DNA from 3 places in the Alteromonas sp. P256 genome. Region 3 is predicted to be linked to each of the others. Evidence: predicted binding sites of a transcription regulator. Region 3 holds the regulator's gene; each other region holds the start of a gene.
The links. The regulator sigma-54, encoded in region 3, starts transcription at its own class of promoters, with help from an activator protein. The targets are predictions, from matches to a motif close to GTTGGCACGNNNNTNGNNT.

Region 1: the regulator sigma-54 is predicted to act here: its motif matches at 7,763-7,781, upstream of V7R39_RS01110 (flagellar hook-length control protein FliK).
Region 2: the regulator sigma-54 is predicted to act here: its motif matches at 5,228-5,246, upstream of V7R39_RS13240 (DUF1328 domain-containing protein).

Annotation. Positions count from the first base shown of each region.
Region 1 covers NZ_JAZETM010000001.1:253,125-263,795, reverse strand. Annotated here, with positions in the region: gene V7R39_RS01150 (sensor histidine kinase) at 1-299, shown strand, start outside; gene V7R39_RS01145 (sigma-54-dependent transcriptional regulator) at 318-1,661, shown strand; gene fliE (flagellar hook-basal body complex protein FliE) at 1,951-2,298, shown strand; gene fliF (flagellar basal-body MS-ring/collar protein FliF) at 2,311-4,005, shown strand; gene fliG (flagellar motor switch protein FliG) at 4,018-5,058, shown strand; gene fliH (flagellar assembly protein FliH) at 5,120-5,902, shown strand; gene fliI (flagellar protein export ATPase FliI) at 5,895-7,223, shown strand; gene fliJ (flagellar export protein FliJ) at 7,223-7,669, shown strand; gene V7R39_RS01110 (flagellar hook-length control protein FliK) at 8,040-10,208, shown strand; gene fliL (flagellar basal body-associated protein FliL) at 10,395-10,671, shown strand, end outside.
Region 2 covers NZ_JAZETM010000008.1:156,653-167,323, forward strand. Annotated here, with positions in the region: gene V7R39_RS13210 (alanine/glycine:cation symporter family protein) at 1-643, shown strand, start outside; gene V7R39_RS13215 (zinc ribbon domain-containing protein) at 873-1,199, shown strand; gene V7R39_RS13220 (YeaC family protein) at 1,200-1,493, shown strand; gene V7R39_RS13225 (DUF349 domain-containing protein) at 1,483-4,299, shown strand; gene V7R39_RS13230 (hypothetical protein) at 4,300-4,518, shown strand; gene V7R39_RS13235 (hypothetical protein) at 4,668-4,916, opposite strand; gene V7R39_RS13240 (DUF1328 domain-containing protein) at 4,959-5,135, opposite strand; gene yfbR (5'-deoxynucleotidase) at 5,559-6,218, shown strand; gene V7R39_RS13250 (bile acid:sodium symporter family protein) at 6,238-7,098, opposite strand; gene V7R39_RS13255 (phosphoribosyl-AMP cyclohydrolase) at 7,423-8,067, opposite strand; gene V7R39_RS13260 (CC0125/CC1285 family lipoprotein) at 8,299-8,907, opposite strand; gene V7R39_RS13265 (hypothetical protein) at 8,932-9,174, opposite strand; gene V7R39_RS13270 (hypothetical protein) at 9,301-9,870, opposite strand; gene V7R39_RS13275 (DUF883 domain-containing protein) at 9,873-10,190, opposite strand; gene V7R39_RS13280 (response regulator) at 10,498-10,671, opposite strand, start outside.
Region 3 covers NZ_JAZETM010000001.1:551,262-561,932, forward strand. Annotated here, with positions in the region: gene lptC (LPS export ABC transporter periplasmic protein LptC) at 1-270, shown strand, start outside; gene lptA (lipopolysaccharide transport periplasmic protein LptA) at 239-835, shown strand; gene lptB (LPS export ABC transporter ATP-binding protein) at 838-1,563, shown strand; gene V7R39_RS02420 (RNA polymerase factor sigma-54) at 1,641-3,140, shown strand; gene hpf (ribosome hibernation promoting factor) at 3,170-3,457, shown strand; gene ptsN (PTS IIA-like nitrogen regulatory protein PtsN) at 3,471-3,917, shown strand; gene rapZ (RNase adapter RapZ) at 3,978-4,820, shown strand; gene V7R39_RS02440 (HPr family phosphocarrier protein) at 4,855-5,127, shown strand; gene mgtE (magnesium transporter) at 5,400-6,758, shown strand; gene V7R39_RS02450 (ClpXP protease specificity-enhancing factor) at 7,029-7,505, opposite strand; gene sspA (stringent starvation protein SspA) at 7,502-8,134, opposite strand; gene V7R39_RS02460 (cytochrome c1) at 8,249-8,983, opposite strand; gene V7R39_RS02465 (cytochrome b) at 8,980-10,245, opposite strand; gene petA (ubiquinol-cytochrome c reductase iron-sulfur subunit) at 10,250-10,671, opposite strand, start outside.

The sequences.
Region 1 (10,671 bases), 300 kb from region 3:
CCAGCCAGGTAACTCCTAAGGGCTTTGAGGTAGTCGTAGAAGCGAAGCTCGATAACGGTTCTTTAGTGGTTGAGGTAACAGATAGTGGCACTGGCGTGCCAAACGCCATCAAATCGAAAATTTTCGAACCCTTTTTCACCACTAAAACTCATGGCACTGGTCTTGGATTAGCGGTTGTTAAGTCGGTTATTAATGCACATGATGGCGTGTTAAATGTCGGTGATGCAGAAAATGGTGGCGCATGTTTCAGTGTTAGCTTGCCGTGTAACACCGACAATATGCTGACTAACGTCGCGTAAACTCAAAGGAGAATACCAATGTCTAAAACTACTATTTTGATTGTTGAAGATGATGCAGGTTTGCGCGAAGCACTCTTTGATACCTTGCTGCTTGGTGACTATGACGTCATTGATGCAGATTGCGCTGAGTCAGCTCTTATGATCCTGTCGGCCAAAAAGATAGATCTGGTGGTGAGCGATATTCAAATGGGTGAAATGAGTGGGCTTACTCTGCTAAAAAGCATTAAAGCTAAATACCCAAGCATGCCGGTACTGTTGATGACAGCCTACGCAACCATTGATGATGCAGTGCAAGCCATGCGAGACGGTGCAACTGATTACTTATCAAAGCCATTTGCACCAGAGGTGTTGTTAAACCTAGTAGGCCGATATGCGCCTGCGCAAAAAATAGAGTCGCGAACGCCAATCGTTGCCGACCCATCGAGTATCAAGCTATTAGAGCTTTCTCGCAAAGTGGCAAAATCAGAAGCAACCGTCATGGTGTTAGGACCAAGTGGCTCGGGTAAAGAAGTTATTTCTCGTTATATACACGACCAATCAAATCGCAGTGAATCGCCATTTGTGGCCATTAATTGCGCGGCTATTCCAGAAAACATGCTAGAGGCCACCTTATTTGGCTATGAAAAAGGTGCATTTACTGGCGCGGTTCAAGCATGTCCTGGCAAGTTTGAGCAAGCGCAAGATGGCACCTTGCTACTCGATGAAATTACAGAGATGGACCTAGCGCTTCAAGCTAAGCTGCTACGGGTTTTGCAAGAGCGCGAAGTGGAAAGACTGGGTGCACGAAAAACAGTAAAACTGAATGTGAGAGTTATTGCAACGAGTAACCGAGACCTACGTAAGGCTGTTGATAATGGCGAATTCAGAGAAGATTTATACTACCGACTAAATGTTTTTCCCATTGAATGGCGTCCGCTATCTGAGCGTCCCGGTGATATTGTACCGTTGGCTGAGCATCTTATTACCCGCCACGCAAGCCAGCAAGGGCTGGCCAACATTAGGTTGAGTGCGGCAGGGCGCAGTAAACTATCTCAATATCAATGGCCAGGAAATGTCCGTGAGCTTGAGAACGTTGTGCAGCGAGCGCTTATCTTATGTGAAGACGGTGAGATAGATTCTAGCGATTTAATGATAGATGAAAGCGTATCTCTTGCTGCGGATACGACTATTACGCCAGAAGCGAACGAAGATAGTCATCTTGGCTCAGAGTTGCGGTATCAAGAGCACCAAATTATTCTGGATACATTAGCGTCGTGTAATGGCAAACGAAAAGACGTAGCAGAGAAGCTGGGCATCAGTCCTCGTACACTCCGCTATAAATTGGCTCGCATGCGCGATGATGGTATCGAAGTGCCAGCTTAGTATTGCGTAAGCTTTTTTATAAAAGCCTTTTCACACAAGATATTTCACACAAAATATTTCATACAAGAGATGCCGTCGCCATTAATCGTATTGTTGGTGGCGGTTTTTTGTTGCCGGTAATTAATACGCTTTTCCACTTTACGTCATTATTTTGGCTCTCTGGCTTTTACTGTCTCAACTTGTTGATTTTTAATGGATTAAAAACTTGGCAAGCCCTTTGCAAAACCTTCCTTATATAATAAAAATGTGACCGATAGCCGTCACAATTCATCGATACTTAGGAGTGGTTATGGACGTTAAAGCCAACAGCTTGTACCAAGAAATGCAAAGTATGATTGGGCAGACTCGTCTTCCTGTTAACGAGCTACAACCCTCAAATGGGCTACAACCTACTAACGAGATAAACACCTCTGCAAGTGATTTTTCCACTATGCTTAAGCACGCTGTCGATGGTGTGAATAGCATGCAGCTAGAATCTAAAAACATGACACAGCGCTTTGAAATGGGCGATCCGAACCTTAGCCTTGCCGAGGTCATGCTGGCAAAAGAGAAGTCGGGTATTGCGTTTGAGGCAACGGTTCAGGTACGCAATAAAGTACTTGAAGCATACAAAACAATCATGAATATGCCGGTGTAGGTGGAGTAAGTTATGGCTGAGGCAACAGGCACAAATTTATCTGTCCCCGACCAAGGGAATGGAATGGATAATGAGCCGGAAAATAAATCAGGCTTTATGGACACCCTAGGCAGCGCCGACATGATGCGTCAAATGGCATTGGTCGTTGTGTTAGTTATCTGTGTAGCCATCGCTGTTTTTATTCTTATTTGGTCACAAGAGGCAGATTATCGGCCGTTAGCCAAAATGGAAACTCAAGAGTTAATCGAAACCCTTGATTACATGGACGCTAACCAAATTGATTATAAGTTGGAAGGTAACACGGTATACGTTAGAACCGATGAGTTTCAAACCATCCGCCTCGGCATGACGCGACAAGGCCTAAACAATCCTACTGATACCGGCACAGACATTATCATGCAGGACATGGGATTTGGTGTGAGCCAGCGGGTTGAAATGGAGCGTCTAAAGCATGCTAGAGAGCAGCAGATTGCATCAACCATTCAGGATATGTCGAGCATTAAAAAAGTGCGTGTTTTGCTGGCTATGCCAAAAGAAAATGTGTTCGCGCGAAGAGAGAAAAAAGCGTCGGCCACGGTAGTATTAACTGCTAAGCGAGGCTCAGTCATTACTGGTGAGGAAGTTGACGCAGTAGTGGATATTGTTGCATCAGCAGTACAAAATCTCGACCCATCAAAGGTAACAGTCACCGACAGCAATGGCAGATTACTCAATTCGGGCTCGCAAGACTCATTGAGTGCACGGGCTCGAAAAGAGTATGAAATTGAGCGCCAACGTGAGCAAGAATATTTAGAAAAAATCGATGCCATACTTATCCCGGTATTGGGCATTGGTAATTATACTGCTCAAGCAGATGTATCGATGGATTTTACTGCGATGGAGCAAACCCAGCGTAGCTACAATCCAGATTTACCTGCAGTACGAAGTGAGATGATTGTAGAGGAAAATAGCGTTGGCGGCGGTGTAGGCGGTATTCCAGGTGCGCTCTCCAATCAGCCCCCGCTAGACTCTAACATTCCAGAAAATGCGACCGGTGCGGCAAGCCAAACTATGCCAGGGCGCACGGCAAAAGAATCCACGCGTAACTATGAACTGGACACCACAATCAGCCACACTAAAAAACAATCGGGCGTAATCCGCAGGTTAAGCGTTTCTGTGGCGATAAACTACACACAAGTAGCGGGTGAAGACGGTACCATGACGCCATCACCTCGCAAACAAGAAGAAATACTCAATATTCGCCGACTGTTGCAAGGTGGCGTAGGCTTTGATGTCACGCGGGGAGATTCTCTTGAAGTGGTTAGCGTGCCCTTCATGCGTATGGATACGGGAGAAGTCGAAGATATTCCATTTTGGAAAGACCCTGAGCTTCTGCCTATAATCAAGCTCATCATCGGTGGATTGGTTATAATAGTGCTTATCATCTTTGTCATCCGCCCAATGTTACGTCGCTTGATTAATCCAGACGAAACGAAAGAAGTTGACGATTTCGATGCCGACGAAGGCTTAGATTTAGGCGACGATACCATTAGCATGCTGTCGACAGATTTCGACGAGGGTCAAGTTGGCTTTGCCGCAGATGGGTCGCTTATGTTACCAGACTTACACAAAGACGAAGATGTATTAAAAGCCGTGCGCGCCTTAGTTGCGAACGAACCAGAATTGTCAGCCCAAGTTGTGAAGGGCTGGTTGATGCAAGACGAGTAGTGAGAAAATATTATGGCTGAAGAACTTGCCAACGTTGAAGACCAGTCCTACGACGTCAGTAAATTAGAAGGCGTTGAAAAGGCAGCAATATTGCTTTTGAGCTTGTCTGAAGAAGATGCCGCGCAAATACTTAAGCACTTAGAGCCAAAGCAGGTACAAAAGCTCGGCAGTGAGATGGCGAAAGTCGATGATATGACACAAACCAAAATCACGGCGGTGCACAAGCATTTCATTGAAGAGATTCAAAACTACAGTACCATTGGCTTTCAAAGCCAAGACTTTGTTAAGCGAGCACTTACTGCGGCCCTTGGCGAAGATAAAGCGGCGAACCTTATCGATCAAATACTCATGGGAAGTGGTGCGAAAGGCCTCGATTCACTTAAATGGATGGATTCCAAGCAGGTGGCCAGCATTATTCGAAACGAGCACCCGCAGATACAAACTATTGTATTGTCTTATCTAGAGCCGGAACAAAGTGCAGAGATTTTGGCCCAGTTCCCAGAGAAAGTGCGGTTAGACCTCCTTATGCGAATTGCTAATCTTGAAGAAGTTCAGCCAGCAGCATTGCAAGAGCTCAACGAAATTATGGAGAAACAGTTCGCGGGTCAAGCTGGAACACAAGCCGCGAAAATGGGCGGCTTGAAGTCTGCAGCCAATATCATGAACTACCTAGATACCTCCATTGAAGGGCAGTTAATGGATGCAATTCGCGAGCAAGACGAAGAAATGAGTCAGCAAATTCAAGACTTGATGTTTGTCTTCGATAACCTCATTGACGTTGATGACAAAGGCATTCAGGCTATTCTTCGAGAGGTGCAGCAAGACGCACTTCTCAAGTCGATTAAAGGTGCAGATGAAGAGCTTAAAGACAAGATCATGCGCAACATGTCAAAACGTGCGGCCGAAATGCTTAACGATGATCTTGAGGCGCTTGGTCCAGTGCGTATCTCTGAAGTTGAAGTGGCGCAGAAAGAAATTCTTTCAGTGGCCCGTCGACTTTCTGACTCTGGCGAAATTATGCTTGGCGGCGGTGGCGGCGAAGAGTTCTTGTAATAGTGCCTTTAAATACTGATTTGCCTTTAAATGCTGTTGCCTTCAAATACTGGGAAAAATGATGTCTACGAACAAAGGTTTTAGTGAAAGCGAAGTAAGCGATGCTAAGAAATGGGACCTGCCATTTGTAGAAGATGCCAGTGCTAAAAAAAATGACGGTACGACTAACGCATTAAACCGTCGCTCAGACTGGAAGTATGAGCCCCCTGAAGAAGTAGAAGAAATTTCTCCGCCAACCGCGGATGAAATTGAGGCTATTCGTCAAGCAGCATTTGATGAGGGGATGAGCGATGGAAAGGCCGCCGGCTATGAAGAAGGAAAAGCCCAAGGGCTAGAGGAAGGATTTAACGAGGGCCGTGAAAAAGGCCACGCAGAAGGGTTAGCCCAAGGCCTAGAAGAGGGGCAGTCTCAAATAGCGACGCAAACCGAGCAGTGGCAGATGCTCGTTGATAAGTTACATGACCCACTCTCTCAAGCTAACGATGAAACCCGCGACCAGCTAGTAAAGCTGGCGGTTACCCTTGCCAAAGCCGTCATTAAAACTGAAATTGATACCAACAAAAGCGTAATCATACAGGCGCTCAGCGAGGGTATAAAAGCGCTTCCCATCAATCAAAATGAATACCAAATACATTTACACCCTGACGATATCACTATTGTAAACGAGCATTTTTCTGAAGAGGAAGTAGAAAAAAAAGGGTGGAATTTAGTCGCCGCGTCTAACATGGAGCGAGGTGGCTGCGACATCGTGACAGCGCAAAATGCAGTGGATGTTTCTGTTGAACGACGTTGCCGAGAGGTCATTGAGCGGTTCCTTCTAAACCAGGGGTTAAGTGATGACTAGCCCATGGCACAATCACTTTGAGTCACTGACTAAGCAGGTGGCGTCAGTACCAATTGTTGCGGCGGGTAAACTGGTTCGCGGTATTGGTTTAACCTTGGAAGCGGTTGGATGCCAACTTCCCGTTGGTAGCCAATGCCTAGTGCAAACCATTGAAGGCGAAATTGAAGCGGAAGTAGTCGGGTTTGGCGATGACATTACGTATTTAATGCCTACCGAAGCGGTAAGAGGTATTGTTCCTGGCAGTAGAGTGATGCCATTAAATCGACAGGGCGGTTTACCCGTGGGAATGGGGCTATTAGGCAGAGTGGTAGATGGCAACGGCCAGCCGTTAGATGGCCTTGGTGAAATTGAGGCTGAACATCGCGCACCTACTACCCGTCCGCCGATGAACCCACTCATAAGGCGACCTATTAATGCTGCTATGGATGTGGGCGTTCGCGCCATTAATGCGCTTAATACGGTAGGTATTGGACAGCGCATGGGCCTATTCGCAGGCAGTGGTGTAGGCAAAAGTGTGTTGTTAGGAATGATGACAAGAGGCTGTGAAGCAGACGTAGTTGTTGTTGGCCTCGTAGGAGAGCGTGGGCGAGAAGTAAAAGAATTTATTCACGACATCCTGACAGAAGAAGAACGCAAGCGCGCAGTGGTAGTCGCAGCACCAGCAGATACGTCACCGTTAATGCGGCTAAAAGGCTGTGAAACTGCAGTGACTATAGCCGAGTATTTTCGCGACAAGGGAATGAAAGTACTGCTTTTGATTGATTCTCTCACGCGTTATGCCATGGCGCAGCGCGAAATAGCGTTAGCCGTGGGAGAGCCGCCTGCAACAAGAGGGTATCCACCTTCGGTGTTCGCGCGGTTGCCAGCACTGGTAGAGCGCGCTGGTAACGGGAGTGAAAAGCAGGGTTCAATCACGGCGTTTTATACGGTGTTAACAGAAGGCGATGACTTACAAGACCCGGTAGCAGATGCGGCAAGAGCTATCCTCGATGGCCATGTGGTGCTATCTCGTACATTGGCAGACAGTGGCCATTATCCCGCTATTGATATTGAATCGTCCATTAGTCGAGTAATGCCGCAAGTGGTGAGTGAAGAGCATCAATTGATGGCACGGCGTATTCGCCAAGTCTATTCCCAATACAAACAAAACCAAGATCTTATCTCAATTGGTGCATATGCAAAAGGCTCAGACCCGCGTATCGACTTAGCCATTAGAGCAGAGCCAGCTATAAACGCGTTTTTGCAGCAGGGAATGAATCAAGTTTTACCGTATGACGAGAGCCTAGAGAGTATGGCAGCGCTCGCGAAAGGATTAGGATAATGTCGAAGCAACTAGAGCGGTTAGCCGAGTTTGAAAAGGAAAAAGAACAGCGAGAGGCGCGTTTTTACCAACAGGCGCAGCTTAATGTTAATCAGCAAAAGCAAAAGCTTTCTAGTTTAGAGCAATATCGCGTTGATTACATAAAGGGTATCCAACAGACCGGACAGTCTGGTGTTACAGCCACCTATTATCAGCAGCACCTTTCTTTTGTGGGAAAGCTCGATAAGGCATGCGAACAGCAAATGCACATTATTGGTCAGGCGAAAGTGGCCGCCGACCAACGCAAGCAAATGTGGCTGAAACAGCAGCAAAAGGTAAAAGCGGTCACGCTTTTACTTGATAAAAAGCGCATAGCAAAAGAACAAAAAGAGGCAAAAGCAGAGCAGGCCATGATGGATGAGTTTGCTACTCAGCGATTTATTCGCTCTAAGCGTTCGGTTTTCTAACTCCTCTTTACCTTACCCCTTCGTTTTTCAATTACCTTCCTTTTAACGACGCTATTATTTTTATTGGCATATAAATAGCAACACAAAGTATGGTTTGGAACGTTTATTGCTCAAGTTAATTGTTATAATCGTTAAATATGTTATTGGGTATCGCTAGACATCGCTAATCATGGCGAAGAAAGCAAGAAAGACTATTAGGCTTTTACACCGTTGTTAACGCAAATTGCAAGTTGAAAAATACTCTTTTTAAAAAAGAGTGTTCTTAAAATTGCTAACTTTCATGTAGTTACAATGTTTTTTGCGTACAGACAACGATATAACTTTTTACATTACTGGCTTTGCCGGTGAACGTGTAGGACGGTAGAAAATCATGCAACAAGTTGCCGCAAATAAAACAGACATTGCCGCATTACCATTCTCGGCAACTTCCACAGCAAAAGCGGTGGGGACAGGCCTAGACAGTCAAGCGAAAGGACAAAATACCGACGCTTTTAACAGTCTTTACCAAGAGGCAAAGTCTGCTGGCCGTGACTTCGTATTAAATGAAAACGCTCGCAGTGTTGACAATGCGTCTCGCGAAAGTGATACCCGAGCAGAACGTGCCGAAGTGAACAACAAGGGCACGAACGCTAAAGGCCCCGAAAACGCGAATAAACAGTCAAATAATGACTCAATGTTGAAAGATAGCAGTCACAGAGGGTTTGATTTTGATAACGGTAAATCTCCTGTCAATGCATCGGTAACCGTTACTGAAAAAGAATATACAATAGGCGCTGACGGTAACAAAGCGCTTACCAATGAACAGATTTCAAATGAAGAGACCGGTGAACCCGATTGGATAGCACTCGTTGAAGGCATCACTAAAAGTGCATTGGGACAGGCTATCAACGATAGCAGTACTCAGGCTATTAATACCGAGGGAGGCGAGAGCAGCGCCATTGCTAATGCAGCTTCTGAATTAATGTCTCAGTTACAGTCTATGGAAGGGGACGATGTAGCTTCTAATCAAACTCTGGCTGATAAATTAAGTGCATTGAGTGATTTGTTAAACAAACAGATCACTCAAACGGAAAACACTGCAGAGAGCGATGGCACAGATACATTGAGTGAGTTGCTTGCAGCGCTAACAGGCTCAGAGTCATCAGAAGGACTACAAGGTGACTCACCAAACGCTAACCTAGAAGACGCTATCTTAGATGACGCTATCTCGGAAGAGATTAGCAGTGAAGAGAGCGCTCAAAAAGCGTTTTTACTCAGTCTTGCTCAAGATGCACTTCCAACAGCATCCGACAGGCTAAGTAAGGCGCTGTCTAAAGAAAATGCAGGTGAAACCGCCACAGTGCAAACAGACGCCAATATAGACAAGCTGCATAAAGAACTGACTGACGCAGAAGCAAAGAGCCAAGACGCTGTCACACTCCAACAGTTATCTGCATCAAACACGGCAGCAGTTTCTGATATCGATGCTTCAAACCCCAGCATTTCAGACCTAATGGCTTCAGAGGCCGAGCAGAGTCTACTTACCGCTGCCCAGCAGGAAGCCTCTGCAAAAATAGTGGCATCCGCAGCAGCCAGTAATGGGGGAAATGCTAATTCAACGAGCGCTACGTCAACCGTCAATAAGGGTGGAGACAACTCTGTGGCGAGCTCAGAGGCAGCTACCTTAAGCGATGAGTCTCTTTTAATGGCAATTAATAAGTTACCGCCTGAAACAGCGCAAAAGGCGACAGAAGCTTTTGCCGAACGCATGGTTGCCCTTGTGCCAAATAGTCAGCAGCAACAGGCGGTGAAAGCAAATATTATTGCGGGCATTAACGAGTTTCAAAAGCAGGTTGAACAGGGCCATCAGCCTGGCATCGACTTATCAGCAATTGTGGCCGACGCTGCCAAAGAAGCATCACTGACCAGTGACGTATCGGCCGCTCTTAATTCAAGAGTCGATGCCCAAGCCGGGCAGTTTATGCAGTTGATGAATAACGCCCAAAACAGTATCCATCAAGTCATGCAGAATCAATTAGCGCAAGTTGATACAACGATTATTGAGAATAGCCAGCTGCGGTCAGAGGCCTCTAAACCGCAAATGCAGTTTGAGGGCTTTGATAAAGCCGTTAATATTCATAAGCCAGAAGGGCAACAGCAGCTGAACGAAAAAATCCGCTGGATGGTTAACGCCAGAAATACAATGGCAGAGATTCGTTTAGACCCGCCAGAATTGGGCAGTATGCAGGTGCGTGTAAACGTACAGGGCGATGCGGCTAGCGTAAGCTTTATCGTGCAATCCCAGCAGGCTAAAGACGCCCTTGCCGACACTATGCCAAAACTCAGAGACATGTTATCTGAACAAGGTATTGAGCTTGGCGATGCTCAAGTAAGAAAAGATAACTCACAAAACGGTGAAAGTGGTCAGCAACTTGCAGGTCAAAGTGGAAATGGCCAGGGGCAGCGTGGAAATAATGACGCTGAGTTTGATGACGACACTCGAGTGATTGAACAAGCGGTCACAAGAGAAGCAAAAGGCGGTATTGATTATTACGCTTAGCTCTTTTGGCAAGGCGTTTTTTGAGCAAAGTCAGTTTAATACTGCGGGTTTTGACTGAACAGTTGAGCTCATGCAGTGTATATCAGCAAATATCTGCAAATTTTGACTAAGGCAGCATTGCGATTTTTACCTGAAGTCTGATAATACAGGCTTTGTGGTATTAAATAAGATATAGAAGAGATTTCCATGGCAGATGAAGAGTTACAGGTAGAAGAAGGCGGAAAAAAGAAAAGCAAATTGATGCTTATCATCATTATTGCTGTCGTAGTTATCGGCGGTGCGGCCGGTGCTTACTTTTTCCTTTTTGCAGGCAGTGATGAACCTGCAGCAGAACAACTCCCTGAAACAGAGGCCGCAGCTGCTGCAGCGCCAGCAACACAAGGTGGCGGGGCAGAAATTGGAACGGCACTTTATGTGGCTATGCCAAGACCCTTTGTGTTTAATGTTCCCGGCGGAGGGCGTG
Region 2 (10,671 bases), on a different contig from region 3:
TGTAGCAGGCGAATATGACGATAGTGAATCAAAAGATGTCGAAACGCTATACGGCTTTTTAAACGGGGTTGAAGGTAACGAAATTAAACCGTTTACAGGTGCGATCACCGTAGTAAATGGCACTGCAGTCAGCGGCGACTTTACCCTTATAAACTCTCGTTCAGTCGCAGAAGACGTGAAGTACTCGGTAGGCAGTGAAGATTTATTTACCGGTACATTGAAAATCGAAGACGGTAAACCGCTAAAAGAGAACCTGGAGGTAAGTGGTAAATCTCTGGTTCACTCTGCTGCACTGACTACCATTGCGTTTACCCGAGGCTTCTTCGGTGATTTCGGGCAATACATCGTGTCGGTTGGTTTGCTTTTATTCGCATTTTCAACGGCAATTGCATGGTCGTATTATGGTGACCGTGCGATGACATACCTTCTCGGTCCTCGTTCTGTTATGCCTTATCGAGTCATTTATGTCGCTGGCTTTGTGTGGGCTGCGTTCTCAGATACCACATTGGTGTGGGCGCTCTCTGCGGTAGCCATTGTGGTTATGACACTACCTAACTTATTTGGCATATTGATGCTGAGTAAAGAGATGAAAGAGACAGTGAACGATTATTGGTCAAGAACCAAAAATAACCGCGATAAATGAATTAAGATTAAGACAAACAAGTAGTCTTAATCGGCTTCTAAATAGTAGTAAAATGCGTGTGGTGGCGTTATTCCTAGAATAACTCTGACACGCATTTTTTGTTTGCGAAGTGTATAATCCGACTTCATTGTTGTAATCAACTTCAGTATGATACTCATCCGCGAGATAATAGTATGCGCTGGCGTACAGTTTTCGTTTTTTACTCGCAGCGAATAAACAGGAGCAACACATGGCATTAGTTGACTGCCCGTCGTGCAAGAAAAAAACTTCTGACAAGGCAAAAGAGTGTCCACATTGCGGATTTAAAATTGGCGATGCAACATCTGAAGATGTTGAGCGCAAGCAAAGCCTTAACCGTTTTCAAAAACTTCAAAGCATTCAAAATCAATCACTGCTGGCTATGCTGATATTTGTGGCAAGTTTTGGTTTTATGTATTGGGGTGGAACTAGACCGGGTGATTTGCAGCACAATCTCGCTATTCTAGGCGCTATTGTAGGTTTCGTTTGGTACCTAGTAAACCGAGCTCGAATTGTAATGATAAAGCGTTTCTCATAAATGAATATAGATGCACTAGTTAGTAGCATGACGCCAGAGGTTTACGAACGCTTGCGTCAAGCCGTAGAGACCGGAAAGTGGGTTGATGGAACGCCACTTAACGAAGAGCAAAAAGCCAGCACAATGCAGGCAGTGATGTTGTATCAGGCGAAAATTGAAAAATCGTCTGAACACATGACAGTAGGAGAGGGTGGCGAAATTGTGCATAAAAGCAAAGCCGATTTCAAACGCTCTCTATCGGACCACCAAAATGATAACAACACGATAGCGCGGTTCAAACAGGATGATATTTAGTCGTATATTTGCTCCTTCTCATACCAGTCAAAAGCCGGAAAAAAGGCTGGAAGCCATTGAAAAACTCTCACCGGAAAAACCTCAAGACAAAACGATTCTTCATGAGCTGGCCTTTAACGATGATAATGCAGACGTGAGTCTTGCAGCGTTGGCAAAGTTGAACAGCTTCGTGCTATGGCAAAAGATGGCACAAATTGCCAAGTCGCCAAAAGTAAAAAAAGCAGCCCAGCACTGTGTGAATGAAGCTATCTCAGGCAAAGGCAGTGTGGCCCTTAGCGCCGAGGAAAAGTCTTCGTTTTTGCGAGAAACGGCAAGTACGGATGTGATCATTGATGTAGTCCAGCGCGAACCTGAGCTGTTAGGCAATACTGAATTGGCTTTTGCGCTATTAGCCAAAGTCGATAAGCCTTCGTTTACGCAATACGTCTTTTTACATACAATTAATGGGCAATTGCAACGCCAGCTTATTAGCAGTCAGTCTCAGATAAATACACTGCAAAAATGGTCAAAGAAACTGAGCGACTCCCCAACGCTTGATGCGATTAATAGCCGAATTGACGAAATAAGGGCAGCAGAGCAAAAGCCTGTAGAGCTTAAAAAGCAACTTACGCTATGCTTGTCCAAATACCGTGCGCTACTTGATAAAGCCGATGTTGAACAGGTTGTAGATTTGCAATCTCGTTACCACAGTGAGCTGGAAGGCTTGTTTGCACAAGCGGGCATTCTTTCAACTGACGATAAGCAAGAGTTCGAAGAAAAGCGTAGCAAAATAACTGAGCAAGTTACGCGCTATGTCGACAGGATCCGTCCTGCGTGGGAAGAGAAGCAAAAGTCGGCGGTACTTGCAAATACACAAGCCCTTTGCGAACAGCAGCTAACCCATGCGAAAGAACAAGTAGGTTGGTTGTTCGACACGCGCTTGTGTGAAGCCACGTTAGCCGATGTTGCAACGGTAAATGAAAGTGTAAGAGGTGTTGAGTCTACGCTGGAACAGTTGGGGCAGCTTGGCAGCAATGACAAGCGAGTTAACGAGATTCAATTAGCTGTTGATACGCTAAACACAAAGCTTGAAGCGTTCTCTATGCAGCAGCAATACGGTCAAAAGTTATTGTCTAGACTGAACGTCGTTGAAGACGTGGCGCAAAAACTAAGCAGTACTGATGTGAGTGATGAACAAAAGGGCGATTTACGTAGCGAATTTGATGCTGCGATAGAGGAATATTCAGCCATCAGTCGCGAACTTATTGCACAGCCCAAGGTGCTTTTACAGCGGTTTAAGGCAGCAACTAAGCAAGTGAGAGCCGATGAAAAAGCCGCCAAATCAAAGCACCAAGACGAACTGAGACGCGTTAGAAAACAAATAAGCATTGTTGATAATCTAGTGTCACAGGGCAAATTTCGTGCGGCCATGGCTAAGTTTAAGAAGCTGTCTGATAGTGTTGCTTCGCTCCCTGAAGGTTTAAAGAAGGACATCGACAAACGTTTTCAGAAAACAGCTGACGACATAGCAAGGTTGGAAGGCTGGCAGAGCTATATTGCCGCACCGAGAAAGCCTGCTTTAGTTAAAGAGGCCAAAGTGCTGGCCGCTACGCCAGTAGAGAACATAAAACAGCGTAGTGAGTCGATAAAGTATTTACGTAGCCAATGGTTATCGCTAAATACACCATCTAGTAGTAACAATGAGCAAGAAAATGCAGCGCTGCAGCAAGAGTTTGATAACGCGCTAGAAAAGGCGTTCGAGCCTTGCAGAGAGCATTACGCTAAATTAGATGCTGAACGAGCAGCGGCGTTAGAGCTGCGTCGTTCGATTATTGAAAAAGTAGCGTCCATACCCGAAGACATTGAGCCAACTGAATTAAGCAAAACCCTTGATAGGCTTGCCAAGCAGTGGCGAGCTTGCGGTCAAGTTGAAAAGCAAGCTTACGAGCAACTAAAAGTCGAGTGGAAGGCAGTATTTTCTCCCCTTCAAAAGCGCATTTATGCGTGGCAAAACGATAATCAGACGCTTAAACAAAAGCTAGTGGATAAGGTTAATGCGCTACAAGATGCTGATGATATTAGCGACGCAGCAGAGTCTGCGCAGCAACTACAGCAAGAGTGGAAGCGCATTGGACATGCCGGTAAGCGCGAAGAGAGCCGGTTGTGGGCAGAATTTAAAGCCAGTAACGATGCCATTTTCGAACGTTTGAAAACCCAGCGTAAAGCGCAAACTAGTGAGTATACTGAGCAAGCTGAAAAGCTGTCGTCCTCTATCGCGTCTATCTCTGTAGAAGGTGATGACAGTACCTTTCAAAGTGCAGTTCAGCCTATTCAAGAAGCCATGTTAGCACTGCCAAAACCACAGCGAGTGAAGTTAGAACGCAAGCTGGAGACGCTCTTTAAGCAAAGAGAGTCTATGCAGCGTGAACATGACACAAAAGTGATAGAAGCGCGAGCTCATGCCATTATTCGGTTGCTGCAAAATGATGAACCAGAGGCTAGGACTGAGCTTTTAGAAACCTTGGGTAAGCGTTGGTCGAATTTGCTGACTAACGCTGGTGAGTCAAATGCGCCGAGGCACGATAGAGCGTGGTTAACAGTTGCGTTGGAGGTGGCTAGCGGTATGCCTAGTCCGCAATCTGACGCATCTGTACGCTCAAGTGTGCAGCTTCAAATGATGACGGCAAAACTTGAGCAAGGTGAAGCTCCAGAGGCCCAAGAAATATTGAGCGATTGGTTACAGCATGGTGAAGTGAAAGAAGACGAAGGTGGTCTTTTACAGCGTGTTGTTGCCATTATTGATAACCATCCGAGTGTGCTGGCGTAAATGGAAAATAGTGTCGAGTTTCAATTTGAGACAGAGATGTCAGCGTATAGATTTCTCAATACTGTGAAGCATGTTAATGCAGACGGGTTACGCGCTAAATTTGGTCAAACCGACCATCATGTAAGTGTAAAATATACGTATATTGTGGGTGAGTTTGATGAAACCCTGTCTACACTCGATGACTTGGCAAGAGAGCTCGGCGGTATAGAGGTTTCTTGAAGGAGATCCTTTGGTTTAATTCAGTTTAGGGCAAAAAAAAGCCCAGAAGACACAAACATAAAAAAGGCCGGTAAAAACCGGCCTTTTTTAGTTCTGTATTGTTTGTATCTAGCCCTATATTTTATATCCATAGACGGCTACGAGACAAATTAACAGTCGTCATCTTCTGCTTCAACGCCTTCTTTAACGTCTTCACATGCATCTTCTACGGCGTTACCAGCGTCGTTGGCCATATCGCCAATTTTGTCACCGCCGTCTTCAAGCGCATTGCCAGCATCTGTGACCATTTCGTCAAGCTCTTCGCCTGCGCTCTCCGCATCGTTTTCACTACATGCTGCTAGTGAAAGTACAAATGCTGATGCTGCTACTACTTTTAATAATTTCTTGAATGAACTCATGTCCTTACTCCTTTTCAATTACTACTTTATACAAGATGTTGTTTACGCTTTCGGCGCTTTACCGCGCAAAGCATTCACTAAAAGTGATATGACAAGAAAGGCGACAAATACAAAAAATAATATCTGTGCAATTCCTGTTGCTGCACCTGCGATGCCCGAGAAGCCAAAAACTGCTGCAATAATGGCGATTATAAAAAATGTGATTGCCCAGCCTAACATGACTTATTTCCTCTTGTTGCTTCCGTTATGTTCACAATAGCTTTTGCTATGATTAAGCTTCTACTATATCTAAGCTGTTGTTACATTAGTTAATGCTATCTTCGTGCCTACATTGCAAACCATTGAAAAAATTAAAGTAATTTTATTTTCTGCACTTTTGCTTGGTGTGAAGTTCACAGTGTATAGACAAGAGTTACAGGTAAATTGCATTTTTTACATTCTTACTAAAATGCTCGGCTATGTAATTGAAGCTATGTAATAAGTGCCACGTAATAAGGGCTATGCAATTTGCGTTGCACAGATAGGTAACAAAGAGATAGAGTTTAGTTGTCAGAATTGAGCAGATGATAAATGGACATATGCACAATTGATCATTTGAAGTTATTCAGGTAGCACCATTCGTTAAAATAGGTGACGGCGTTTATGGCAAATACACATTCGGCATTTATAGGGCTTATGCAGCGTGCACGCAACGTCAAGCGCTGGCCGCTAATGGCGCAGTTCCAAGATGAAATGCTATCGACCCATATCTATGAGGCGTCGGTGGTAGCGCATATGCTAGGCGCCATTGCATGTGATGTATTTAACGAGGATGTGGACCCAGATCGTGTGGCGGCAATGGCTATTTTTCACGAGGGAAGTGAAATAGCGGGGATGAGCGATATCCCAAGCCCGGTCAAATACCACGATCCTGAAACCACTGCGGCAATTAAAAAGTTAGAACGTCGTTTTGAAGCTATGCTAATAAAAACTTTACCTGAAGCTCTCCAGCAGCGATATCAATCGCTAATTGAGCAAGACAAGGAAGATGTCCATGTGACGCTTGCAAAGGCTGCTGACGTGCTATGCGCATATTTGAAATGTGACTACGAGCTATCCAAGTCGAATTCTGAGTTCTCCAACGCGATGCAAGAAATGGAAGTGCAGCTAAAGCGCTACAAGGAAAAGCTACCCGCCGTTGGTTATTTCTGCCAAATCTTCCTTGAAGATGCCAAGGGAACCCTAGATGAGCAAACAAAAGATTTAGAGTGGATAGAGCGAGCGAATACGCTCCACCTTGATGGTAACGAAAGCGGTGAGTAAAACGAATCAGTCTATGTGTTTATTTCATTCTCTTGCGTTTTGCCCAAATAGCAAGCAAAGCAGGGCCTATATACATTGCAATACCGTACACGCCTGGCGCGATAGCATAGTCAGGCGCTCTTAAAAATGTAATACAAATCAACATGGCGAGAGCCGCGTTCTGAACACCTATCTCAATGGCAAGAGTTAGGGAATCTTTAAATGAAGCTGCGGATATTTTTGCTAGTATTAATCCCATCAACACAGAGCTAAGATTAAGGGTAAGGCATACTAAAAATGCGCTTTCAAATGATGTCGCTAAGTTATCGCGCTCCGACACGAGTACGCCCACAATCATTGCCAACATAAAATACATTGAAAACTGACGAAAAAAAGTTTCCGTCTTTGTCGCAAAGCCTGTGAAAAGACGTCGAATAATCATGCCTATCACTACGGGTAAAATAGACACGCCCATAAGTCCCAATACGGTTTCAACAACCGAAAAAGCAGGCGCATTCTCTTTTACAAAGTAGTCGATAGCGAACTGAATAATGAAAGGCGTGGTAAAAACACAGGCGATAGTGGAGATGGCGGTTAAACTTACAGACAGCGCCAGATTAGCTTTCGCAATATGACTTATTAAGTTACTCGTTGTTCCCCCAGGGCATGCTGCCAAAATCATGATGCCCACAGCAATATAGGGTGGCAGTTCAAACGCGAGACAAATAGCAAAAGTGAGTAGGGGCAACAACACTATTTGACCTAAGAAACCGGTCAAAATAGCTTTAGGCGCTTTAAGTAACCGTCCAAAATCAGAAATGGTGAGCGTTAAGCCCATACCGAACATTACAAACGCCAACGCTAGAGGTAGTAATACCTCAGTAAGTACAGATGCCTGCACGCATACGCCCCTTAAAACAGCAACTTATTATTATAGTGCCGCTAGTTTACTCTGTTTAACAATAGAAAGAAGTGATGGCCCGTTATTAAGATTGATTAATTCTATGAATGATAAAATAAGCAAAAACTTATATCGGGCCCTTTAATGTAAACTGCCGAGGGCGCTTATGAAAACTGCCGAGGGCGTTCATGAAAGTTGCCAAGCGCTATTCGCCAAGCGTTATTCGCAATATCGTATTTGCTAGGCCCTATGCGCAATACCGTTTTCGCCAAGCTGCTCACAAGGCTCATTTGAAAGACCATGTAGAGAAACGGCCTAGGCAGGCTAGCTGGCAGTGGGATTGTAAGGTAACGACGACTGGTGAGCAACGATACGTAAGTTTCCATCACTGTCTTTAACATAGGCAAAGGTATATTCCACTTTAGTTTCGCCGCCATTAGTATCTATGAAAAAGTAATTGCCCATGGCAACCGCCATTCTGCAGCTATTGTTAATAATGCCTACATTATCAAATTTCACGTTGGTATAAGGTTTTATTGCAAAGCCCTTATCTTCTTCGTACGCATCGTTACCGCCCACAAAATAGGAAAGAGCGGCATCGAAACTTGAGCGAAATTGATCATCCGCTGCCAACGTTGGTTTAAACAGTACACCACTCAGATCGTACCCATACATGTCTTGGATAAAATCAGCAGCTTCATCAGAATAGTTGCCGTTATTAGTAAACACTGAGCCGATTCTGACAATGCCGTTTCCCCACATTTTTTGCGCAGCAATGACTTCTCTTTCTGTAATACAGGTGTTTGAATACAGTAATGAGTTATCTAGTGCTTCTGCAGTAAGCGAATCCTTTGCTTGCGCGCCACTTTTGGTAGATTGAGTATCGGCTACAGCACTGCATGCAGATGCTAAAAGGATTGAGGCGATAGCAGCGGTAATTTTTGAGCGAGTTGCTTTTACATTTTTCATAGCATACATCCTAAATTTTATAACAATAATTTTGCTAGAAGCATGTGCAATATCGAACTCATTGCAATGCGATAGTTAAAGGATATACACAACGAATGACGTGCACTTTTTTAGAGGATTAAAAACTGATTAACGCAGGGTTAATCTTAAACGCGTGTAGTAAAGGTGAGGCATCCGATGCGCTGAAACCTGACTAACAATGCATCGAATGTATTCTTTTGTGACTACGTCTTAGTAACCTTTGTTTTCTTCATCAAGTGGCGTTGCAAGAAGTTCAGATACCGAAAATGCGTTTGCACCTAAACTCTGCTCGTCATTTGACATTGAGGTGACGATTGAAAAGTATATGTCTTTCATTGCCGTTTTTTCAATATCACTTGGATTGGGCACAGTAGATGGTTGCGCAACATCTGAACAGCCTGACATGGTGCACTGTTTATCTGACGGAAAAACCATAGGTTCATCGTTGCTCATGATAACCTCGCGAGCAAGAACACGCTTTTTAGTGATATTGGTTTTTGTTACTGCCACATAGCCGAAGTTATTTTGTTTTGCAATTTCTGCCGCTCGACGCAGCGCGTACTGCTGCACCTTGTCTGCAGGTGTTCTATCCGATGCCTTAAATAAAATACGGTATTCATCATTACCTAGCTTTTCGCTTGAATAGCCATAGCTTTGCTTGGAATTAGCCGATTTGTAAGGCGTTGGCGTGGCAACGGGTACTGATGAACAACCTGCTAGTAAAGCGGTGACTGCAATGCCCAAGCCTAAGATTAGGTGAGTGGGTCTCGATTTTACATGGCTGCTTTTTAAAACGTTTTTTTCCAACATACGGCGCATTTACTACTTCCTTTCGTCACACAATTATAATTTAAACAACGATAGCAAAGCGGTTCTGCCTATCGTTATGAGTGCAGTTTTACGGTTTTTCTTCACCTTTGGTTTTGCATCCGACATACCTTTATAGGCACCTAACCCCACAATACCTAACAATATTTCTGGTTTGCCCACTAAGTAACGGCATTGTTGCTTGGCTGTTTTTTCGGCAAGGTGAGCATGATGACGCTGCGCATAAAAATCGCGCTCTTTTTGTGCAATGTCAGTCATGTTTTTCTTCAACAAAAATTTATTTAACAATGCGTCTACCATTTTGGGTGTCCTTTAAACTATAGCCTAATTCTTGCAAGATGTTGGGTTAGATGTTCGGTTAGATGTTGCCATTAAAAAGCGTGCTTAGAGAGAGCGCTTAAACAATGCGATAAGCCGTTCAAAGCTGACGAAATGCAACGACCTTTTCGCAATTCTGTAAAACAACATGCTAAACCCAAGGTTAAAACACAACAAAACACCTGCGATAAGGGTAATACTGATACCGAATGAGTATAACGCGCCGCCAATCGCTATATTGACGAGCAGCCAGCACACAATACTAATAACAAAAGCGGCAAGGGCTGCAAAAACAGAAATAAACAGCGACTTTTTAACAAGCATTATTTCGCTATTGACCAAGCTCAAATAAGCGGTGCCCTGCTTAGCTCGCTGTTTTGCCGCATTTTTAAGCGCGTCAACAACAGCTTCATAAGTCGGGTCGGGGTAGGGGGCTTGCTGCTTGTCTTGAGATTTTTTGTTTTTGGTAGGGACATCGCGATAACCAGTGCTCACGCTGCCATCAGCGTTGATTGCTATCACAGAATTGTTTTCGCCAGCAAAATAGAGCGCCTGCTCCGATGGTGGAGTCAGGCGAAACGGATTTTCTGCGCTCATTGTAAAATGAGCGCTATGAAAATCAGGTATCGTTACCATTATTACTTCTTACGAAATAATGAAGTAACTAGCATGCCCGCCGCAAATGCAAGCCCTGCTGTTGCCACTGGGTTTTCAACGGCGTAATTACGCACAGAAGATGCCTGCCACTTTTGTTCAGCAAGACGTTTACGCTCTGACATATTCTCAGCCGACGACGTAGCGGTACGACGAATGTTTTCCTCTGCAACACTTGCGTTGTCTGCGAGCTTGTCTACAGACTGATGGAGTGACTCTTTCAGTTGGTCCGTAACTGGGTGACCTTGCTCTTTAGCTGTGTTTGTTTTTGTCGATGTATTTTTAGCTGCTTGTGTAGCCATAGTATTCTCCTTGATTTTACTAAATGCATCTTTCCCTTTGACTAAAGCAATGGCTGTACCATTGTGTGAGTTTTTTATTTTGTTGATTTTCAAAGATAAAATTTTTTATGGTGAAAACGATTATGAAAAGAAGCAGGAATAATGCACACAGTATTGTGAACACCCTGTAATAATTTCGTAGATGATTTTTGCAGATAAGAATGTGAAAGCTGAGTAGCTCTAGGCTAAGTAGTTCTTGGCTAAGTATTTTGGCTTAGCCAATCCGTGGCTAGAGTGGGGAGAAATTTCGCTGTAAGAAATTAGAAGCTCAAGCAATAACGCTTTCTAAGTCGTTTTTCGTCACTGGCTTGAGCAATGCGCTGTCAATACCAATTGACGCCATAAAACCTGCGTCAGCTTGATGCCCGCTAACAATAGTCAGCTTGCAGTCATGCTGCTGAGCTTTTAGCTCTTTTGCTAGCTCATAACCGTCACAGTCAGG
Region 3 (10,671 bases):
GCGCAAGAGGGAACCTTGTATAACAATGAATTAATACAATTAGAAAACAATGTGACAATTGAAAACCAAAGTCAGGACGACTTTGTAAAGTCAATTACCACTGAATACATTCAAATTAATTTGAATAACAAGCAGATGACGTCAGATCAACCCGTAGAAATACGCGGCATGCAATATGTTATTCAAAGTAACGGATTCAACGCAAACCTGCGCACCCAAAATTATGAGCTTATCGACCATGTACAAACTACGTATTCTCCTAGCAACTAGTGCGCTGCTAGTGCTATGCACTAGCCCTGCATTAAGTAATGAAAATGATTTTACGCTGCCTATCGAGATTGGCTCTAACTCCCAGTTCATCGATGGTAAAAATAAGACAGCGCTATATAAAAACAACGTACTTATTACTCAAGGTTCGCTTATCATCGAGGCTGACGAAGTTGAAGTTATTGCCTCACAAGGAAGCGGCCGCGAGATTTTTGTTGCTCGTGGAAACCCGGCCAGCTATTCGCAAGAACTTGAAGACGGTAACCCTGTATCTGCAAGGGCGAACGAGATACGGTATGAAGTGGCTAAGCGCACTATTTCTCTTACCGGAAACGCAGAACTTAAACAGGATACAAGCCAAGTTAAAGGCAACAGCATTACCTTTGATATGATCACCGAACAACTGCTAGCCACAGGTGGTGCTGATGATGCTAGTGGACGCGTTACTACCGTATTTACGCCTGAGTCTATTCGCAAAGCGAACGACGAGACCAGCGAAAATGATAACGGTAACGATAATGACGGTAGCAATGGTGACGGCAACAACGACGGCAAAAGCGAGCAGTAACGATGGCAACTCTTAGTGCAAAGAACCTTGCTAAGGCATACAAATCACGACAGGTAGTGATTGATGTTAGCCTGTCAGTCTCTACCGGGCAAATTGTTGGGTTGTTGGGGCCTAACGGCGCCGGCAAAACCACAACCTTTTACATGATTGTAGGGTTGGTTCCCTCAGATAAAGGCCAAATATCTATTGATGATAATGAATTAACTCATCAGCCTATGCATGAGCGTGCAAGAGGCGGTATTGGCTATTTACCACAAGAAGCGTCCATTTTTCGAAAGCTCACTGTGCATGAAAATATTATGGCGATTTTACAAACCAGAAAGGATTTAAATTCACAGCAGCAGGAAGAAGAAGCCGATGCGCTACTTGATGAATTTAATATCAACCATATACGTAATAGTATGGGCATGAGTCTTTCCGGTGGAGAACGTCGCCGAGTAGAAATAGCACGAGCATTAGCAGCAAAACCTGAATTTATTTTGCTTGATGAACCTTTTGCTGGTGTTGATCCCATATCAGTTAATGATATAAAGAAGATAATACAGCACTTGCGCGACAGAGGGTTGGGTATACTCATTACCGACCACAACGTTCGAGAAACATTGGATGTCTGTGAAAAGGCGTACATCGTAAGTCATGGTGAACTTATTGCGCAAGGAACGGCGGAACAGGTTTTAAGTAATCAAAAAGTAAGGGATGTATACCTAGGCGAACAATTCAGGCTATAGTTATTGTGTGTAACCTAATTGTCATTTTTCATAAGCGCTCAGGTATATTCACTCAAGAGCATTAAAATAAGATATAGATGAAACCATCTTTACAGTTAAAATTTAGTCAACAACTAACGATGACTCCACAGTTGCAGCAGGCAATCAAGCTGCTGCAGCTGTCTACACTCGATCTTCAACAGGAGATTCAGGAGGCCCTCGACTCAAACCCTCTGTTAGAAGTAGAAGAAGGTAATGACGAGCCTCAGGCAGAAAAAAACAATATGGATAATGACGATAGCCAAATCGAAGCTACCGCGTCAGCGTCCAGCGACACACTAGAGTCGGGTGATGCTTTAGAAAAGAACGACTTACCCGATGAACTGCCAATTGATAGCACCTGGGACGAATATTACTCAGCCTCTTCAGCGCCTGCGCCTGGCCCGTCAAATAACGATGATGACCACGTTTTCCAAGGCGAAACCACTGACGACATTCAAACTCATCTGCTTTGGCAGATGCGTTTAACTCCTTTTTCTGATATCGACAGAGCTATCGCTGTTGCCATTATCGACTCGATTGACGAGTCCGGTTATTTAACCGCTACGCTAGATGAGATATTAGAAGCGGTAAATTTTGAAGATATCGAAACAGAAAATGTTGAAGAAGAAATCGAATTAGATGAAGTTGAGTGTGTACTGAAACGCATTCAAATGTTTGACCCTATCGGTTCTGGCTCTCGCTCTCCGCAAGAGTGTTTAATGGTGCAGCTGCGCCAGTTTGCTGACGACACGCCTTGGTTAGATGAAGCGAGAAGACTCATTGAGGACTATTCTGACCTGCTCAGTAGCAAAGATTATAGAACCCTTATGCGCAAGAGCCGCTTGAAGGAAGATGAACTGCGCGAGGCAATGCGTTTACTTCAAACCTTGAATCCTCGCCCAGGTAGTGCTTTAGTTACTAAAGAGCCTGAGTATGTTATTCCAGATGTATCGGTGGCGAAGAAAAACGGTCGCTGGACTGTTGAACTCAACCCCGACAGCTTGCCTAAGCTAGGTGTAAATCAGCAATACGCAGCAATGAGTCGAAAGGCGAAGAACAGCAGTGACTCTCAGTTTATTCGTTCTCATATGCAAGAAGCTAAATGGTTTATAAAGAGTTTAGAGTCTAGAAACGATACTTTAATGAAAGTAGCTAACTGTATCGTTCAGCAGCAAATGGGATTTTTTGAGCACGGACCAGAAATGATGAAACCAATGGTGCTCAATGATGTCGCAGAAATGGTGGATATGCACGAATCCACAATATCGCGAGTAACGACTCAGAAGTATATGCATACGCCGCGCGGTATTTACGAATTGAAGTATTTCTTTTCTAGTCATGTAGCAACCGAGTCTGGCGGCGAGTGTTCGTCAACGGCTATTCGTGCGTTAATAAAGAAATTGGTAGCAGCAGAAACGCCAAGCAAACCATTAAGCGATAGCAAAATTGCTTTATTGTTGGCAGAGCAAGGCATAAAAGTCGCTCGGCGGACAATAGCAAAATACCGGGAGTCTTTATCGATACCCCCGTCTAACCAACGCAAAAGCCTTATCTAAAGGCGTTATATTAAAAAGGAAGACGAAATATGCAAATCAACCTAACTGGTCATCATGTGGAAATCACCGATTCTTTGCGTAATTATGTCGATACGAAGTTTAGTAAACTTGAGCGTCACTTTGATCACATTTCTAATGTGCATGTCATCCTGAACGTAGAAAAAATAAATCAAAAAGCAGAAGCTACGATGCACTTAAGTGGTGCCGAAGTATTTGCATCCTCAGAAAATACCGATATGTATGCAGCGATTGACAGCATGGTCGATAAACTCGACAGGCAGGTGATCAAGCATAAGGAAAAACTGAAAAAGCATTAATAGATAATTAAGTATGGATATTAAAGCCATCGTAAGCCTGGACCGCACCGAGTGTGCGGTTCAGTGCAATAGCAAGAAGCGAATATTAGAGATCATTTCCGATATTGCTGCCCAAGACAATACCGACATTGACCAAGTCACCGTGTTGAATAGTCTTCTATCTAGAGAGCGGATGGGCAGTACAGGAATAGGTAACGGTATAGCGCTCCCTCATGGTCGTTTAGCGGGTTTAGAACACGTTATGGCCATTATTGTAACCTGCATTCCAGCGATTAATTTTGACGCTCTCGATGAAAAGCCTGTCGATATATTTTTTGCACTGCTAGTGCCTGAAGAACAGACAGAGGGACATTTACAAACCTTAGCGACAGTGGCTGGTAAGCTGAGCGACAAAGACACTGTCAAAGCAATACGAAGAGCCAAAACCAACGAAGATATTTTTTCAGCACTTGGCATCTAAAGACAGTTTCAAAAGATACATTGACGTTTTCGTCATTTTTTTGTTTAGGGAGAAATATCGGTGAAGCTGATCATTATCAGTGGTCGTTCAGGCTCAGGAAAGTCGGTGGCATTAAGAGCACTGGAAGATTTGGGCTACTATTGTGTCGATAACATTCCCGTCAATTTGCTACCAACGCTCACCCATACTGTTGTGGATGAATACGATCAGGTAGCGGTGAGTATCGACGTACGCAATTTACCAAAGAATCCCAACGATTTGGTAGAAATATTAGACTACCTTCCCTCATCTTGGTCGATGACGATTGTTTACATTGACGCCAGTGACGACGTGTTAGTAAAGCGCTTTAGCGAAACTAGACGTTTACACCCTCTAGCAAAATTGAATAAATCGCTCTCTGAGGCCATAAAGGCAGAATCAACGTTGCTTGGGCCTATTGTTGAGCGTGCTGACCTCTACTTAGACACCGATAAGCTTACTATACATCAGCTGGCCGAAATTATTCGCGAGCGGATTTTAGGTAAAAAGAGTTCTCGGTTAGTGTTGGTGTTTGAATCTTTTGGCTTTAAGCATGGTATACCGAAAGACGCCGACTATGTATTTGATGCTCGTTTCTTACCGAACCCTCACTGGGAGCCTGATTTGCGGCATTTGACGGGTTTAGATGCACCTGTAGAAGTATTTCTTGGCTCACAACCTGTGGTAACTAAATTTGTATGGCAAATCCAAAACTTAATGACCACATGGCTGCCTCATCTCGAGCGAAATAATAGAAGCTATGTCACGGTAGCCATTGGCTGTACGGGTGGTCAGCATCGGTCTGTCTATATTGCGCAGACGTTGTCAAAAACATTCGGTGAAATTCATCCGGATGTGCAGATTCGTCACAGAGAGCTAAATTAATCACTCGCAATCATAAAAAAGAGCGTAAATACTAGTGACCATTGAGAAAACACTCACCATCGTCAATAAACTTGGCCTTCACGCAAGAGCGGCAACCCAACTGGTGCAGCTAGCTAATCAATTTGATGCCAAAATAATTCTTGAAAAAGGCGATAAACAGGCCGACGCGAACAGTGTACTTGGATTGATGATGCTTGAAAGCCATCAGGGTGAGCAAGTTAACGTGATTGTTGAAGGCGATGATGCAGAGGACGCCTTAGCCGCTATTGAAACACTCATTGAAGGACGCTTTAACGAAGACGAGTAATCTCGTAGACCTTCCCATAGGCTCCCTCTTTTCTGGCCGCTGGCTAAGCGTTTATATGAGCGCAGATATAAGCGTTTACGTAAAGGCTTATATAACCGATGATATAACTGCCGACACGACAGCCAACACTTAAAAACTCATTCTAAAACAATGTATTTATCATGACACTGCTAGGGTAAATACGCTATTCTATAAGCTCAATCTATTTGGTCATTGTCTACGGCGTGAAATACGCTTTCTTTGGGCACACTCTTGGTTAGGAATTGCTTTTCATGGCAGAAGCTCTCGTTTCTAAATATGTACAAACTCAATTGCGAACGCTCAACAATGCGCTGAGTAACGGCCAGTTTGTGTCGGTTAGAAAGCTCCTTCTTGAACTTCCGCCTTCCGACGTAGCCCACATTTTAGAGTCTAGCCCTAGCCGCACTCGTGACGAGCTATGGGAGTTGATTGACGGCGACTTTCACGGCGATATTTTAGAGGAACTGTCCGACGATGTTCGTAACGGCATAATTACTAAAATGCTGCCTGCAAATGTGGTGGACGCGCTTGAAGAAATGGACACCGATGACCTGGCAGAGACCCTAAGCAGCCTGCCAGAAACGGTCCTCCTCGACATCCTAGACTCCATGGATGCACAAGACCGGTTGCGCGCCGAACAAGCACTATCTTATGGTGAAGAAACTGCCGGCTTCATCATGAATACCGACACTATCACCCTGCGTCCCGACGTTACTATTGATGTGGTATTGCGTTATATCCGCCTCAAGGGCGAGCTCCCAGAAAACACCGATACCTTTTATGTGGTCAATCGCACCGATAACCTCGTGGGTATCGTACCAGTAACACGGCTTCTAACCGCAGACACTAGCGACAAAGTCGCTGATGTGATGGATGAAGAGTCAGAAGCTATTCCGGTTAACATGCCAGACGATGAAGTAGCGAGCCTATTTGAACGCTATAACTGGCTCTCGGCACCTGTTGTTGATGAAAATAATCGCCTCGTCGGGCGAATTACTATTGATGACGTGGTTGATATTATTCGCGAAGACGCCGAACACTCCATGATGAGTATGGCGGGTCTAGACGACGATGAAGATACGTTTGCCCCTGTTATGCAAAGTACCAAGAGACGTTCAGTGTGGCTAGCGGTGAACCTAGCCACGGCATTGATGGCAGCAATGGTGAGCGACTTATTTGAAGCCACATTAAGCGCTTTAGCTGTACTCGCTATTTTAAACACCATTGTACCAAGCATGGGTGGTGTGGCAGGTAACCAAACCCTGACTCTTGTTATACGCGGTATGGCGCTGGGCCATGTCAATGCAAACAACTCCCGCTGGCTGATTAGTAAAGAGATTGCCATTGGTGTACTAAACGGCGTCATTTGGGCGGTATTAATAGCCTCTGTCATCGCACTGTGGAAACAAGACTATATGCTGGGCGTCATCATTGCATTTGCGATGCTTGTTAACATGATTGCGGCTGCATTAGCCGGCGCAACGCTGCCTATGATAATGAAGCGGCTAAAGATAGACCCTGCACTAGCGGGAAGTGTCATTTTAACCACCATTACAGACGTGGTGGGTATTTTTGCATTCCTAGGCACCGCCACATTGTTTTTGGTATAGCGGCAAAGACTAATTAGACATACCCCATTGATATCTGCCACGCATCATTAGGCGCTTAGTTTAACCGTGGTTACATAGATGCGACTGTGTTCGGCAAGATAACTTTACTATCTAAAAAGTAGCGGTGGTTGTCTAATACGTTTAACAGCCATCACCTTTAACAGCCATCTCCTTTCAAAAAACCGTCTAAAATAAAAAAACCGCAGTATTTTACAATACTGCGGCTTTTGAATAATTCGATCTATAACCTAGTTGATAATTACGCTTGAGCTACTTAATGACCTTCAGCGTAGGCTTACCCTTTTTAGGCGGTACGGGCGCATCGCTTGAGGCAGGAGCATCAGCATCTTCTATAGATGTTGGTCCTGTTTGTTCTGGCTCACTTGAGATAGGCTCTGCTGGCTCAATAGCATCAGAACGTGCTACGTCTTCCTCTGTGGCAAACACAGTACCAGCACCATTCTCGCGAGCGTATATAGCAATTACCGCTTCGCAGGGCATGCTTAAACGACGAGGTTGGCCTCCAAAACGCGCTTGAAAAGACAAACCGTTTATATCCAGGTTAAAACCCACGCAGGCACTCGGTGATACATTAAGTACAATCTGGCCGTCTTTAACAAATTCTTGCGGAACTTCCACCAATTCATTTGTTGCATCAACAACAACGTATGGCGTCATATCGTTATCCACTATCCATTCATAAAAAGCCCTAAGTAGATAGGGCTGGTTTGACGTCATAGATGTCATAATGGGTTATGGATCTCGCGCTCTTGGTCAGTCAAAGATGCCTTGAACGAACTGCGAGAGAAAATACGGTTCATGTAAGTACTGATTTCTTTGCTTCCTGTTCCACTAAGCTCGATGCCTAATGCAGGTAAACGCCATAATAGCGGCGCAAGATAGCAATCCACCAAGCTGAACTCTTCACTCATAAAGTAAGGCATTTCAGCAAAAACAGGTGCTAAAGATAGAATAGCTTCACGAAGTTCATTACGTGATGACTCAACATCGCCTTCACCGCGGAAAATGCGTGCAGCAAGTGAATACCAATCTTGCTCGATGCGGTGCATCATTAGACGGCTTGTACCACGAGATACTGGGTATACCGGCATCAATGGTGGGTGCGGGAAGCGCTCATCAAGGTATTCCATGATGATGTGAGACTTATAAAGTACGAGTTCACGATCAACAAGAGTGGGTACCGTACCGTATGGGTTTAACTCCAACAGATCTTCAGATAAGTTACTAGGATCTGTGTAGCTGATTTCAACACCCACACCTTTTTCTGCCAACACAATACGAACCTGGTGGCTATAAATATCAATTGTGTCAGAGAACAACGTCATGATAGAACGTTTATTCGCGGCTACGGCCATTCAATTTCCTCCGTCGAGAAACAAGTTAAAGCTCACTGTTACAATGAGCGAATTACAAATGCCAAAAAAGGGGGCGAGAAGCCCCCTTTCGGTATTATACATAAATCTGTGCGATTAGTGCACTTCTCGCCAGTAATCTTTCTTGAGCAAGTAAACAAACACAAACAATACGGCAATAAAGATAAGTACCCATTTACCGATTTTGTGAGACTCAAGTTTAGCTGGCTCACCCGTGTACTCCAAAAAGTTCACGATGTCGGCAACGGCTTGGTCGTATTCGTCCGGAGACATTGAACCCGTCCCGTCAGATTTGATACCCACATAGCGCTTAACCATCTCGCCATCTACCATTTGCTCTTCATAGGTACGCGTTGGCGTGCCTTGAAGAGGTTGTAGTACATGCGGCATACCCACTTCTGGGAACACGGTGTTGTTAACACCAAACGGTCTGCTTTCGTCCACATAGAACGCGCGCAGATAGGTGTATATCCAATCTGTACCACGAACACGAGCTACTAGCGTAAGATCAGGTGGCGCAGCACCGAACCACTGTGCTGCGGCATCTTCAGGCATAGCACGTGTCATGTAATCAGACACTTTATCGCCCGTAAACTGCAGATACTCTTCGCCTAGTTCGTCTGGGATACCCAAATCGGTAAATGAACGCTGGTAGCGTTGATACTTCATTGAGTGACAGCCTGAGCAGAAGTTCATGAACAACTGCGCACCGCGTTGTAGTGACGCCTTATCTGACAAGTCAATCGGCGCTTCGTCTAGATGCACGTTCCCGCCTGCCGCCATCGCGACGCCAGGTAGAAAGAATGCTAAAAAGCACATCATTTTTTTCATTTAGGAATCCTCTCTGGCACAGGTTTAGTATTTTCGTTTTTGCTGTACAAGAACAATGCAATAAAGAAACCAAAGTACATGATTGTAGCAACCTGTGACGCAATGATTTTCCAGTTCTCTTGTGGCGTACCACCTAGGTAACCCAGGAAGATAAACACAATCGCGAACACGACAAGGTTCACTTTGTGTAAACCACAACGATAGCGCCATGATTTAACGCGACCACGGTCTACCCATGGCATTGCGAACAATGCAGCTATAGCGCCAAACATAGCTAGTACACCAAACAGCTTGTCAGGTACCGCTTTCAAAATTGCATAGAATGGCGTGAAGTACCACACTGGGAATATATGCTCTGGCGTTTTCAGAGGATTAGCAATTTCAAAGTTAGGATGTTCAAGGAACTTACCGCCCATTTCAGGCGCAAAGAACAATACGTAAGTAAATAACGCCAAGAATACACAGAACGCCACCAAGTCTTTCAACACAATGTGTGGGAAGAACGGTAGAACGTCGTCAGCAATATCGTACTTGCTAGTATAGTACTCGTGAATTTTGTACTTCGTTTTCTCTGACTCTGGCAGAGAGCCTTTCTTGTGCTTAATGGCTACGCCATCCGGGTTATTAGAACCCACTTCGTGAAGCGCAATAATGTGCAAGAATACAAGTATTACAATCACTAACGGCAATGCAATAACGTGCAAGGCGAAGAATCGGTTTAGCGTGGCGCCGGAAATAACATAGTCGCCCTGTAACCAAATAACGAGGTCAGGACCCACTACCGGAATGGCACCGAATAACGAAACGATTACCTGAGCACCCCAGTAAGACATTTGTCCCCAAGGAAGTACATATCCCATGAAGGCTTCAGCCATCAGCGCAAGATAGATAAACATACCAAACACCCACAGTAGCTCACGTGGCTTTTGATACGAACCGTATATCATTCCGCGGAACATGTGCATGTATACAACAATAAAGAACGCTGACGCGCCTGTACTGTGCATATAACGGATTATCCATCCGTAATCGATTTCTCGCATGATGTATTCAACAGAAGCGAAAGCGCCCTCTGCTGAAGGTACAAAGTTCATGGTTAGCCAAATACCAGTAATTATTTGGTTGACCAGAACGATAGTTGCTAAAAACCCAAACACATACCAAAAGTTCATGTTTTTTGGCGCTGGGTATTGAATAGCGTGCATATTTGCAACGCGCCCCACTGGGAGACGGTCTTCAATCCAACCTAGAAAAGCGTTCATATATTTAAGCCTCCGCTTCTGAACCAATGATGATGTTTGTATCATCAACGAACTGATAAGGCGGCACGACTAGGTTTAATGGAGCAGGTACGTTTTGAAATACGCGTCCTGCCATATCAAACTTAGAACCGTGGCACGGGCAGAAGAAACCTTCAGGAACACCTTCAACGTATTCTTCAAACGCACCGTCTTTTAGATGCTGTGGAGAGCACCCAAGGTGAGTACAAATACCCACTAAGATTAAGTATTCTTCTTTCATGGAGCGGAAGCGGTTTTGCGCAAAAGTAGGTTGCTGCTCGGCTTCTGAATTTGGATCTTTAAGCTGATCTTCGTGCCCGCCCAGTGCCTCTAAAAGCTCAGGGGTACGACGCACAATCCACACGGGCTTGCTTCGCCACATTACACGCACTAACTGTCCAGGCTCAA